DNA from 2 places in the Kitasatospora sp. NPDC043950 genome. Region 2 is predicted to be linked to the other one. Evidence: riboswitches for the same ligand, from Rfam matches in the RefSeq annotation. Region 2 holds a riboswitch; the other holds the start of a gene.

Region 1 (6,598 bases), on a different contig from region 2:
CGGCTGATCGGCTGGGACGAGATCCTGGAGGGCGGGCTCGCCCCGGGCGCCGCCGTCTCCTCCTGGCGCGGGTTCGGTGGCGGGATCGCCGCGGCCAAGGCCGGGCACGACGTGGTGATGTGCCCCGAGCAGCACGTCTACTTCGACCACCGGCAGGCCGACGGCCCGGACGAGCCGATCCCGGTCGGCTTCGTGCGCACGCTGGAGGACGTGTACCGCTTCGAGCCGGTGCCCGGGCAACTGGACGAGACCGCGGCCCGGCACGTGATCGGCACCCAGGCCAACCTGTGGAGCGAGTTCATGGACAGCGCCCGGGACATCGACTACCGGGCCTTCCCCCGGTTGGTGGCCTTCGCCGAGGTCGCCTGGTCCGACCTGCCCACCGATCCGGCCGAGCGCGACTACGCCGGCTTCCAGCACCGGCTGGAGGCACACCTGAAGGTGCTGGACGCGCTCGGCGTGGAGTACCGCCCGGCGGACGGCCCGCACCCCTGGCAGTGCTGGCCCGGGGTGGCCGGCCGGCCGATCGAGGGCCCGCCGCCGGTGCGCTGAGCGCGACGGACTCGTTCCGGCGGGAACTTCTGAGTGGTCATCTGACGTCAAGAACAGATGAACATCTGCCCTGGTCCGGTTCGGGCCAGGGCAGATACCGCCCGGTATCCGTCCCAATCGGGCAGTCCCGTTCACCTGCCCCGAAATGATCATCGAGCATTGTGTGCCAGAGTTGCCCAACCCGGCCCGATCGCCCGTACCCTACGGGCCAGGCCGGGCTGCTGACGCGGACACCACGGCCGAAGGCCGCGGGCGGCAGCCGATCGATGAGCAAGTGGAGCACGGTGGGACCCAGGTGAACCGGACGATCATGCTGCCGGCCTCCCTCGACGAGGCCGTCGACGCGCTGGCCGCCACCCCGGCCGCGGTACCGGTGGCCGGAGCCACCGACCTGATGGAAGCCGTCAACGCCGGACGGCTACGCCCCGCCGCCCTGGTCGGCCTCGGCCGGATCACCGAACTGCGCGGCTGGCGCTACGAGGACGGCGGCACCGCCGTCCTCGGCGCCGGACTCACCCACGCCCGGATGGACCGCCCCGACTTCGCCGCGCTCATCCCCGCGCTCGCGGACGCCGCCCGCACCGCCGGCCCGCCGCAGGTCCGCAACGTCGGCACCCTCGGCGGCAACATCGTCACCGCCGCCCCGGCCGGCGACACCCTCCCGGTGCTCACCGCCCTGGAGGCCAGCGTCACCCTCGCCCGGGCCGGCGCCAGCCGCGAGGTGCCGGTCAGTCACCTGCTCACCGGCCTCGACCCGGTGCGCCCCGGCGAACTCCTCACCTGGGTGCGCGTCCCGCTGCTGCACGCCCCGCAGGTCTTCCTCAAGGCCACCGGCCGCAGCGGCCCGGCCCGCGCCACCGCCTCCGTCGCGCTGGTCCTCGACCCCGCCCGGCGCGCCGTGCGCTGCGCGGTCGGCGCCGTCGCACCGGTGCCGCTGCGCCCGCTGGAGGCCGAGGCCTGGGTCGCCGGCTGCATCGACTGGGACGGCAGCCGGGAGATCGACCCGGCCGCGACCGCCGCCTTCGGCGAGTACGTGGCCACCGCCTGCGTCCCCGACAGCTACGGCGCCGAAGGCGCCTGGGAGGCCGTGACCGAGGGGCCGAGCGCGGCCGCCGTTCGGCTGCGGCGTACCGTATCGGTGCTGGCCCGACGGGCACTGGGAAGGGCGCTGAAGTGACCACAGACCCCATCGAGACCCTCGACGCCGACCCGCTCGGCCTCACCCCGCAGGTCAGCCGCGAGCTGCGCCCGTGCGCCTCGTACACCTTGCGGGTCAACGGTTTCGAACGGCCCGTCACCGACGCCTGGATCGGCGAGAGCCTGCTCTACGTGCTGCGCGAGCGGCTCGGCCTGGCCGGTGCCAAGGACGGCTGCGAGCAGGGCGAGTGCGGGGCCTGCTCGGTGCAGGTGGACGGCCAGCTGGTGGCCGGCTGCCTGGTGCCCGCCGCGCTGGCCGCCGACAGCGAGATCAACACCGTCGAGGGCCTGTCGGCCGCCGGCGGCGCGAGCGACGTCCAGCAGGCGCTGGCCGAGTCCGGCGCGGTGCAGTGCGGCTACTGCACCCCCGGCATGGCGATGGCGGTGCACGACCTGCTCCAGCGCAACCACCGCCCGACCGAGGTCGAGGCCCGCCAGGCGCTCTGCGGCAACCTCTGCCGCTGCACCGGCTACCGCGGCGTGCTGGCCGCCGTCCAGAGCATCGCCGACGCGCGCGCCGAGGACGCCGAGGAGACGGAGGAAGCGGCCTCTCCGGTCGCCGCCCAGGCCGCCGCCCCGGTCGCGGGACAGCCCGCCGAACAGCCCGCCGGGGAAGCGGCCGCCGGACCGGAGCCGGCCGCCGAACCGCCGGTCTACGCCGACGCCGACGCCTGGATCGAGCACGTCCCGCAGCCGCCCGCCGAGCAGCCCCCGGCCGGCACCGACCAGCCGTACGGCGACGGCCAGGGCGGCTACGACACCGGCGTGTACGACACCGCCGTCCTGACGCCGGTCCAGGGCATCCCCGCCCAGACCGCCGACGACCAGGTGTACTACCCGCCCCAGGGCTACCCCGAGCAGCCGTACCAGGGCACCCCCGCCCACGGCACCTACGTGCCCGGCGGCTACCCGCAGCAGAACGGCTACGACGCCGGGTACGACGCCCCGGTCTACGAACCCACCCCCGCGCACGGCACGCCGCTGCCCGGGGCCGCCTTCGACGGCACGCCCCCGCACGGCACGCCGTACGTCGCCACGCCCCCGCACGGCGCTCCGGCCGGCGGCACCGCCCCGGCCGGCGTCCCGTACGGCGCCACCCCCGCCCACGGCATCCGGCTCCCCGAGGACGACCACGCATCATGACGTCGCCTACCGACATCGGCGCAGCACTCCAGCAGGACGGCGGCGAGGGCGGCGCACCGGAGCCGTTCGGCCTGGGCAGCTCACCGCTGCGCAGCGACGCACTGCCCAAGGCGCTCGGCATCTACCCGTACGCGGCCGACCTGTGGGCCGAGGGGCTGCTCTGGGGCGCGGTGCTGCGCTCGCCGCACCCGCACGCCCGGATCAGGGGTATCGACACCGCGGCCGCGCTCGCGCTGCCCGGCGTGCACGCCGTGGTCACCGCCGCCGACCTGCCGCCCGGCCCGGACGGAACCCCGGACGGCGCCCCGGCCGGGCCGATCGTCGCCGACCGGCCGGTGCTGGCCGCGGGCGTGGTGCGCCACCACGGCGAGCCGATCGCCGCGGTGGCCGCCGACCACCCGGACACCGCCCGGCTGGCGGTCGGTCTGATCGCGGTCGACTACGAGCCGCTGGAGGCCGTCACCGACCCCGAGCAGGCCTTCACCGCCCCGTCGCTGCACCCGGACGGCAACCTGTTCCGCCACCTGCCGCTGCGCACCGGGGACCCGGACGCGGCCGGCGAGATCATCATCGAGGGCCTCTACCAGGTCGGCCGTCAGGACCCGGCCCCGCTCGGGGCCGAGGCCGGGCTGGCCGTGCCGCGCCCGGACGGCGGCGTCGAACTGCACCTGTCCTCCACCGACCCGCACGGCGACCGCGACCGCACCGCCGCCTGCCTCGGCCTGGAGCCCGACCGGGTCCGGCTGGTGGTCACCGGCGTGCCCGGGGCCACCACGGACCGCGAGGACCTCTCCTTCCAGGTCACCCTGGCGTTGCTGGCGCTGCGCACCGGCCGCCCGGTGAAGATGACCCTCACCCGCGAGGAGTCCTTCCACACCCACCCCTCGCGCCACCCCGCGCTGCTGCGCTACCGCCACCACGCCGACGCCGAGGGCACCCTGGTGAAGGTCGAGGCGCAGATCCTGCTGGACGGCGGCGCGTACGCGGACGTCTCCGCCGAGGCGCTGGCCGCCGCCACCGCGTTCTCGGTCGGCCCGTACGTCTGCCCGAACGTCTTCGTGGACGCCTGGGCGGTGCGCACCAACAACCCGCCGGCCGGGCGGATGCGCGGCGAGGGCGCGTTGCAGGCCTGCTTCGCCTACGAGTCGCAGCTGGACCAGCTGGCCGCCCGGATCGGCGTGGACCCGGTGGAGATCCGCCGCCGCAACGCGATGGCCACCGGCGACCCGATGCCCACCGGACAGGCCGTCACCTGCCCGGCGCCGGTCGGCGCGCTGCTGGAGGCCGTCGCGGCCGAGCCGCTGCCGGCCCTGCCGGTGGACGACCCGGACGCCGAGTGGCTGCTGCCGGGCGGGCCCGGTGGGGCCGGCGACCCGGCGGCGGTGCGGCGCGGGATCGGCTACGCCGTCGGCATGGTGCACATGCTCGGCGCGGAGGGCGAGGACGAGGTCTCCACCGCCACCGTGCGGGTCAGCGGCGACCACGCCACGGTGATCTGCGCGGCCGTCGACTCCGGACAGGGCTTCGCCACGCTGGCCCGGCAGATCGTGCAGACCGTGCTGGGCGTCAGCGAGGTGTACATCGCGCCGGCCGACAGCGACCAGTCCATCGCCGGTCCCTCCGCCCGTGGCCGGCACACCTGGGTCTCCGGCGGCGCCGTCGAGCGCGCCGCGCTGATGGTCCGCCACCAGCTGCTCCAGCCGATCGCCGCCAACTTCGGGATGTCGGTGGAACTGCTGCAGATCGCCGACGGAAAGATCACCTCGTACGACGGGGTGCTCGGCATGCCGGTCGCCGAGGCGCTGGAGGGCAAGGAGCTCTGGGCGACGGCCCAGTGCCGCCCGCACCCCACCGAGCCGCTGGACGAGTCCGGGCAGGGCGACGCCTTCGTGTCGATCGCGTTCTGCGCGATGCGCGCGGTGGTGGACGTGGACATCGAGCTGGGCGCCGTCCGGGTGGTCGAGATGACGGTCGCCCAGGACGTCGGCCGGGCGCTGAACCCGCGGCAGATCGAGGACCGGATCGAGGCGGGCGTGGCCCAGGGCGTCGGCCTGGCGCTGCTGGAGGACCTGCGCACCGAGGGCGGCGTGCTGCTGAACCCCTCGCTCACCGGCTACCGGCTGCCCACCGCGCTGGACACCCCGCAGGTGCGCATCGCCGCCCTGCTGGAGGAGCGGGACGTGGTCGCCACCTTCGGGGCCAAGGCGGTCAGCGCCGCCCCCGCGGTGGTCGCCCCGGCGGCCGTGGCCGCCGCCGTCCGGGCGGCCACCGGCCTGCCGGTCGGCCGGCTGCCGATCCGGCCGGAGGACGCGGTCGCGGTCTGACGGGCGGGGGCGGCGGCTTCGGCCGACCGCCCCGGAAATACCGGAAACAGGAATTGCCGGTCGACGGAATGTCGACCGGCAATTCCATTTCCGGCGAGGCCATGACGGGAATCGAACCCGTGTACACCGCTTTGCAGACGGTTCCCTAAGCCACTCGGGCACACGGCCAGTGAATTCATAGTGGCGGAATGCGCGGGGGGCCGTCAACGGCGGAATGTAAATTCTGTATGGCGGCTTGTGCTACGGTCGGAACCAGGTGGTCGGTTGCCCGGCCGCCCCGGACGAGCGCGTCGTACCCGGTGACGACAAGACGGCGCAGTTCAGCGGCAATCCGGCCGCTGTGGACTGCGGAGGTAGGCCGTCATGGCATGGCTCGTTCTGATCATCTCGGGTGTCCTGGAGACCGTGTGGGCGGTGGCCCTGGAGTCGTCCAAGGGCTTTTCCCGGCTCACCCCCAGCCTCGTCTTCGGTGTGGCCCTGCTGCTGAGCATGGGCGGGCTGGCGTACGCGATGCGCACCATTCCGATCGGCACCGGCTACGCGGTCTGGGTCGGCATCGGTGCGGTCGGCACCGCGCTCTACGGCATGGCCGTCCTGGGGGACGCGGTGACGGCGGCCCGGATCGGCTGCCTGCTGCTCATCGTCTCCGGCGTGGTCGGCCTGAAGGTGCTCCACTGACCGCCGCCTGAGCTTGGCCCGCCCTTCCCCCGACCCCGGTCCTAGGCCCAGCGACCTAGCTGGTCACCGACTCGGGTCAGGGGTCATGAAGGCAGACGGCCCTTACGATGTTACGTATGACCACTGCCTCCCCCACCTCGGTCGACTCCGCCTCGATACCCTCCGAACTCGACCCAGGTGGCGGGGTCCTCAGCGGCCGCTACCGCGCTCTGACGCTGGGGATCGTGTCGGTGGTCCTGGTGATCGCCTTCGAGGCGACCGCCGTCAACACCGCGATGCCGACCGCGGCCCGCCAGCTGAACGGCATCGGGCTGTACGCCTTCGCCTTCTCCGGCTACTTCACCACCACGCTGTTCGCGCTGGTCGTCTCCGGGCAGTGGTGCGACCGGCGCGGGCCGATGCAGCCGCTGTTCACCGGCATCGCGGTGTTCGGTGTGGGCCTGGTGGTGGCCGGGACGGCGCCGGGCATGTGGGTGTTCGTGGCCGGGCGGGCGATCCAGGGCCTGGGCGGCGGGCTGGTGATCGTCGCGCTGTACGTGGTGGTCGGCCGGGCCTACCCGGAGCGGCTGCGGCCGGCGGTGTTCGCGGCCTTCTCCTCGGCCTGGGTGCTGCCCTCGATCATCGGGCCGCTGGTCTCCGGCGCGATCACCCAGCACCTCGGCTGGCGCTGGGTGTTCCTGGCCGTGCCGGTGCTGATCCTGCTG
Region 2 (6,598 bases):
TCGCCTCCGCCCTGTGCGCCGCCGCGCCCGGCCTCGGCTCGCTCGCCGCCGCGCGGGCCGTCCAGGGCGTGGCCGGCGGGCTGCTCACCCCCGTCGGGATGACCCTGCTGTTCCGGGCCTTCGCCCCGCACGAGCGGGCCGGCCTGGGCCGGATCCTGATCGTCCCGACCGCCCTGATGCCCGCCCTCGGCCCGCCGCTCGGCGGCCTCCTGACCGAACACCTCTCCTGGCACTGGCTGTTCCTGGTCAACGTGCCGGTCGGGGTCGCGGCCGTCGTGACCGGGCTCATCGGCCTGCGCGCGGCGGACGAGCCCCCGGCCGGCCGCTTCGACACCACCGGCTTCCTGCTCGCCACCCCCGGCCTCGGACTGCTCACCTACGCGCTCGGCTTCGGCCCGGCGCACGGCTGGTCCTCGCCGGGAGTGGCGCTCAGCGGCGTGGCCGGTCTCCTCCTGCTCGTCATCGCCGTGCGCCACCAACTCCGCTCCGCCGAACCACTGGTGGACCTGCGGCAGCTCGCCGACCGCGCCTTCGGCACCGCCACCTGGCTGGCCCTGCTCACCTCGGCCGGCCTGATGGGCGCCCTGTTCGTCCTCCCGCTGCTCTACCAGGCCGCCCTCGGGGCCTCGGCCCTCGACGCCGGGCTGAGCGTCTTCCCCGAGGCGATCGGCCTGATGGCCGCCTCCCAGGTGGTCGACCGCCTGCTGCCCCGGTTCGGTCCCCGCCGCCTCGCGCTGCCCGCGCTGCTGCTCGCCGCCCTCGTCCTGGCCGCCCTCGGCTTCGCCGAGAACCCCTGGGCCGTACGGGCGTTGATGTTCGCGGTCGGGCTCGTCCTGGGCACCGCCGTGCTCACCGTCCAGATCGCCGGCTTCGCCGACGTCCCCGGGCCCGCGATGGGCCGCGCCATGGGCCTGTTCACCATCGTCCGCACCCTCGGCGGCGCCCTCGGCATCGCCGCCACCGCCGCCCTCATCGGCGCCCTGGACACCGACGGCGGCTCACCCGGCCCCTACCGCCTCGCCCTTCTGCTCACCGCCGCCCTGGTCGCCGCCGGCACCCTCCTCACCACCCGCCTCCCCCGGGAGGCGCCGGCACCACCCCCCGCCGACTGAACAGCCACGCCGCACCCCGCGATCGCGGGGTGCGGCGTCAGTTCGTTGGACGCGGCCTTCCGGGCTCAGGCGCTCGGCCAGAGGATCAGGTCGGGCAGGGCGTGCCGGCGCGGTCGGTCGCCGAGGTCGGCGAGTGCGGTGCGGATGGCCCGGAGGTGTCCGACGGTCAGCTGCAGGGGCGGCTCGTCGGGTTGGTGGGTCGTGCGGATGGGGTAGTCGACGCCGGGGGTGCGGGTCATCTCGATGTGGCAGCCGAGCAGGTGCGTCACCGGGCGGCGTTCGGCGAAGTCGATCAGCCGGTCGACGGTGCGGGTGAAGGCCGGCCAGTCGTCGATGTAGAGGCGGCCCGGGTAGACGGTGTCGCCGGTGAGCAGCAGGCCCGTCCACGGGTCGTAGTAGGTGACGGCCGCCGGGTGGTGGCCCGGGGTGGCCAGGCATTCGAGCACCCGGCCGCCGCCCAGGTCCACCCGCGCGACGGCGTCCGGGTCCTGGTCGAAGCCGAAGTACGGCCAGGCCGTGGCCGGGTCGGCGCCGACCAGGGTCGTCGCGGGCCGGTCGGCGAACTGCCCGTCGCCCGCGACGTGGTCGCCGTGCGGGTGGGTGTGCAGGACGAGCAGTCCGTAGCCGTCGCGGGGGTGGTCGGCGAGCCACTGGTCGATGAGTCCGTCGACCACGGTGCGCAGCGGGAAGTACGCGGCGGAGGCGGTGGCCCCGGTGTCGATCAGGACCGCCCGCTCGCCCCCGAACAGCAGGAACAGGAACGGCGCCTCGTAGTCGACCGCCTTGTTCTGCCGCAGGATGACGGTGTGCTCGTCGTACGCGTGGACCTGGATGTCCGGGTCCGTGTTGTGCTTCGCGGACGGGGACCCGTGGATCCACCGCACGTCGAGCGGACGGGCGATCGGGGCACCGGCGGCCATGACGTCTCCCTCGGTGCGTCGTCTTGGCGGGCCGGGTACGGCGCACATCTCGTCCGGGGCGGTCACCGGCGCGCCGCCACCGGGACGCTAGCACGCCCCCGTCGCCGCGCGCCGGTCCGCCGACCCGGTGGGGACCGTCAGGCACCCCCGAGCAGGTGCGCCAGCCCGTCCGCCAGCCCGCCGCGCCAACAGGCGTAGTCGTGGCCGCCGTTGAACTCGCGGTACGCGAGGTCGTAGCCGCGGGCGGTGAGGACGTCGCGCAGGTGGCGGTTCTGCGGGAGCAGCATCCACTCCTGGAGGCCGACCTCGACGTAGAACCGGGCCTCCCGCCTTTGCTCGCGGGCGAATTGGCGGGTCAGCCACTCACTGCCCTCGTCGAACTCGGTCTCGTCCGGCCACCAGAAGGAACCGGACTGGCAGAGCGCGCCGCCGAAGCGGTCGGGGCGCCGGAACGCGGCGAAGGCGGCGGTGAGGCCGCCCGCGCTCTGGCCGGCGATCACGGTGGCGGCCGGGTCGGTGGTGGTGCCGAACTCCGCCGCCGCCCAGGGGAGGAGGCGGTCGGCGAGGAGGTCGACGAAGGCCGGGTTGCAGCTGAGGTCGTCGGGTCGGCAGGGGCCCATGGTGTGGACGAGCAGGGCGACGGTGGGCGGGATGGCGCCGTCCGCCGCCAGGTTGTCGAGGGTGTCGCCGACCGACAGCACCTCGCCCCACATCTCGCCGTCCAGCAGCACGGCCACCGCGAACGGCCCGCCGCCGGCGGAAGGCCCGCCCCCGGCGGGGAGGTGGACGTCCACCCGCCGCCCGGCCACCTCGTGGGCCACCGTCCGCCCGCGCGGCACGCCGTCGCGCCGCCGGACGTACGGCTGGGCGGGGGCGTCGGGCAGGCTGAGCACGGACGACGGGTGGCGCCCGTCGCGGGCGGGCAGCCGGGGGGCGGCGTCGTGCGGGTCGGGGCGGGCGTGGTCGAGGACGCGCAGCCAGTCCGCCCGGGCGGTGCCGGGGGCGTCCCCCCGGAACGGGTACAGCTGGTAGGACGCCCGGTGGTCGGCGCGCAGCCGGTAGGTGATCGACCAGCGGCCGTCGTCGCGGCGGGTCATCAGGTGCGGGGCGAGGTCGCCGGCGTGCCGGTCCTTGTCGGTGACGGTGTGCAGGAGGGCGAGCACGCCGTCGCACGACGCGTCCTCGTGCACGAAGGTGACCAGGCGGTAGGCGGGGTCGGCCGGATCGGGCTCGACGAGGGGAAGGGTTTCCATCTGCGGTACTCCTCGGGAAGGTTAAGCGGGGGTGCCCTTGCGGCCGAGCAGCACCCAGAGCAGGAAGGGGCCGCCGAGGACGGTGGTGACGATGCCGACCGGGATCTCCACCCCGTCGATCAGCACCCGCCCCACGGTGTCGGCGAGCACGACGAGGACGGCGCCGGTCAGTGCCGAGCCGAGGACCGGCACGCGCGCCGGCCCGGCCAGCCGCCCGGCGATCACGGGCGCGGCCAGCGCGACGAAGCCGACCGGCCCGCACACGCCGACGGCCAGCCCGGCCAGCGCGACGGCCAGCAGCAGGCAGCCGAGCCGGACCCGGCCCGGGTCGACGCCCAGCGAGGCGGCCACGCTGTCGTCGAAGCGCAGCACCGCAAGCCGCCGGGCCACCGCCAGCGCGAGCGGCACGAGTACGGCCAGCCCGATCAGGACCGGGGTGGCGACGGCGTAGTCCCGCCCGTTGAGACTGCCGGAGGTCCAGACGTACAGCGAGCCGGCCGAGTTGAGCGAGCGGCGGGCGAGCGCGACCTGGATGACGGCCGAGGCGAGCGCGGACATCGCGAGGCCGACGACCAGCACCCGGTAGCCCTGCGCGCCGAGCCCGCCGGAGACCAGGGTGACGACCAGGACGGCGGCCAGCGCGCCGAGCGGGCCGGCCCACCAGGCGCCGAAGGTGCCGGAGACGGTGGCGGAGATCAGGACGGCGGCGGTGGCACCGTCGTTGACGCCGAGCAGTTCGGGGGTGGCGAGGCGGTTGCGGGCGAGGGTCTGGGTGAGGCAGCCGGCCAGGCCGAGGGCGGCGCCGGCGGCGAGCCCGGCGACGATCCGGCCGAGCCGGAACTTCTGCACCAGCAGCACGTCCAGCCGGTCGCCGTAGCCGAACACGGCCTGGAGGGTGCGGCCGAGGCCGAGTTCGCTCTGCCCGGCGTGGGCGGACACGACGACGACGGCGAGCAGCGCCGCGGCCAGGGCGAGCGAGGCGAGCAGCGCCCGGCGGGGGAGCAGCAGCGACCAGGCGCCGCGCCGCAGCACCAGGTCGGGTTTCGGCGCGGGCGGCTCGGACCGCCGGACGGGGGCGGGCTCGGCCGGGTCGGCCATGCCGAGTGCGGCGGTCCGGCGGGAGCGGACGATCGCGATCAGCGCGGGGGCGCCGACCAGGGAGACGATCACCGACACCGGCGCCTCGAACGGGCGGGCCACCACCCGGGCCAGCACATCGGCCCCGGTGAGCACGGCGGCACCGAACAGACCGGCGAGCACGGTGAGTTGCCCGACCCTGGGGCCGGCGATGGCCCGCGCCAGGAACCCGGCGAGCAGGCCGAGGAAGGAGATCGGGCCGGCCAGCGCGACGGCCGAGGCGGTCAGCAGGGTGACGGCGAAGGCGACCGCGGCCCGGGTGGCGCCGGGCCGGTGGCCGAGGCCGCGGGCGAGGTCGTCGCCGAGCGCGAGCGCGGTGAGCGGCCGGGTGGCGAGCAGGGCGAGCAGGAAGCCCACGCCGAGCACCGGGGCGAGTTGGCGCAGCGTCGTCCAGCCCTCCACCCCGGCCAGCGAGCCCAGCACCCACACGCGGTACCGGTCGTACGCCTCGGGCGAGTTGACGATCAGCACGCCGGTGAGCCCGCCGAAGGTGGCGCCGACCGCCGAGCCGCCGAGCACCAGCCGCATCGGGGACCCGCCCCGGGCACCCGCGATGAGCAGCACCAGCGTGCTGGCGAGCACGGCGCCGCCGAAGGCGAAGGCCAGGTACCCGTACGAGGTCTGGATGCCGAGCACGGCGATGCCGAGCACGACCCCCAGCGAGGCGCCGGCGTTGACGCCGAGCAGTCCGGTCTCGGCGAGCGGGTTGCGGGTGACGGACTGCAACTGCGCCCCGGCGACCCCGAGCGCGGCGCCGACCAGCAGGGCGGTGGCCGTGCGGGGCAGGCGCAGGTCGCCGACGACGAGGGCGAGCCGGCCGTCCGCGCGGGCCCCGTGGCGGTCCAGCAGGTAGTCCAGCACCCGCCCGGGGCCGACCTCCCCGGCGCCGACGGACAGCGAGAGCGCGGCGAGGGCGAGCAGGACCGCGACCGCGCCGAGGGCGATCGGCCAGGCGGCCCGGCGGCCGTCCCCGCGCGGTGGCGTCGGCGGCGGCGGGGCGTCCGGCTCGGTGCGGGACTCCCCGGGGGCGCCCACTTGCGACAATGTCATAAGGTAAGGCTAACCTAATGAGCGCATCGTCCTGTGGGCACCGTCACCGTGCCGGGTCGCCCGGACGCCGCCCAACCCCCGTACCACCGCTGCCCGGAGGCACCCATGCCGTTCGCCCAGAGCCCGCTCCACCCCGTCCGCCGCCGCGCGGCCCGGGCGCTGGCCGTCACCGGGGCGGCCGCCCTCCTGCTCGCCGGGTGCGGCTCCTCCGGGTCCTCCTCCGGATCCTCGGGCTCCGCGGGCGGCTCCTCCGCCGCCGGCAGCCCGGCGGCGGACGCGGCCGGCGGCAAGCGCACCGTCAAGGACGCGACCGGCAAGGCCGTCGAGATCCCCGCCGCGCCCCAGCGGATCGTCACCCTCACCCAGGAGGACCTCGACGCGGTGCTCGCCCTCGGCGTCAAGCCCGTCGGCATCACCAACGGCCAGGGGCTCAACGAGCCGCCCGCCTACCTCAAGGACAAGGTCCAGGGCGTCCCGGTGGTCGGCAACCTGCTGCAGCCCGTGATGGACAAGGTCATCGCCGCCAAGCCCGACCTCATCCTGGCCGGCGACATGCAGGACGAGCAGATGCTCAAGCAGCTGCGCGAGATCACCCCCGCCACCCTCGTCACCATGGCGCCCACCGACGACTGGAAGCTCGCCTTCCGCGGCATCGGAAACGCCGTCAACAAGCTCGACCAGACCAACAAGGTGATCGCCGACTACGAGGCCAAGGCGGCCAAGGCCGGTGGCGACCTCGGCAAGAACAAGGGCGCGGCCGTCTCCATCGTCCGCTGGAACCCGACCGGGCCGAGCTGGATGGAGAAGAAGCAGTTCGCCAGCGGCGTCGCCCTCGACATGGGCCTCACCCGCCCGGCCGCGCAGGACAAGGACGGCAACGCGCACAGCCCGGCGCTCAGCCTGGAGAAGCTCGCCGAGATCGACGGCGACTGGCTGTTCCTGTCCACCCTCACCGACGACGGCAAGACCGCGCTCAAGGACGTCCAGTCCAAGCCCGCCTACCAGGAGCTGGGCGCGGTGAAGAACAAGCACGCCGTCACCGTGGACGGTTCGGTCTGGTCCACCCGCGGCGGGCCGCTCGCGGCCGACGTGGTCATCGGCGACATCGGCAAGGCGCTCGCCGCCT

Evidence for each region. Region 2 has a riboswitch for guanidine ahead of AC07BF_RS15710 (MBL fold metallo-hydrolase). Riboswitches for the same ligand answer to the same signal wherever they lie in the genome.
Region 1: it holds a riboswitch for guanidine, as region 2 does, so the genes downstream of both, AC07BF_RS27315 (DMT family transporter) here and AC07BF_RS15710 (MBL fold metallo-hydrolase) in region 2, are expected to answer to the same signal.

The regions. Positions count from the first base shown of each region.
Region 1 is NZ_JBWKER010000045.1:36,844-43,441, reverse strand. Features, by position in the region: gene AC07BF_RS27340 (beta-N-acetylhexosaminidase) at 1-552, shown strand, start outside; gene AC07BF_RS27335 (FAD binding domain-containing protein) at 863-1,729, shown strand; partial or broken gene AC07BF_RS27330 ((2Fe-2S)-binding protein) at 1,801-2,251, shown strand; gene AC07BF_RS27325 (xanthine dehydrogenase family protein molybdopterin-binding subunit) at 2,889-5,216, shown strand; tRNA gene AC07BF_RS27320 (tRNA-Cys) at 5,313-5,384, opposite strand; guanidine-III (ykkC-III) riboswitch at 5,470-5,536, shown strand; gene AC07BF_RS27315 (DMT family transporter) at 5,580-5,894, shown strand; gene AC07BF_RS27310 (MFS transporter) at 6,011-6,598, shown strand, end outside.
Region 2 is NZ_JBWKER010000020.1:42,935-49,532, forward strand. Features, by position in the region: gene AC07BF_RS15705 (DHA2 family efflux MFS transporter permease subunit) at 1-1,112, shown strand, start outside; gene AC07BF_RS15710 (MBL fold metallo-hydrolase) at 1,178-2,032, opposite strand; guanidine-III (ykkC-III) riboswitch at 2,045-2,105, opposite strand; gene fes (enterochelin esterase) at 2,170-3,285, opposite strand; gene fhuB (Fe(3+)-hydroxamate ABC transporter permease FhuB) at 3,307-5,472, opposite strand; gene AC07BF_RS15725 (iron-siderophore ABC transporter substrate-binding protein) at 5,578-6,598, shown strand, end outside.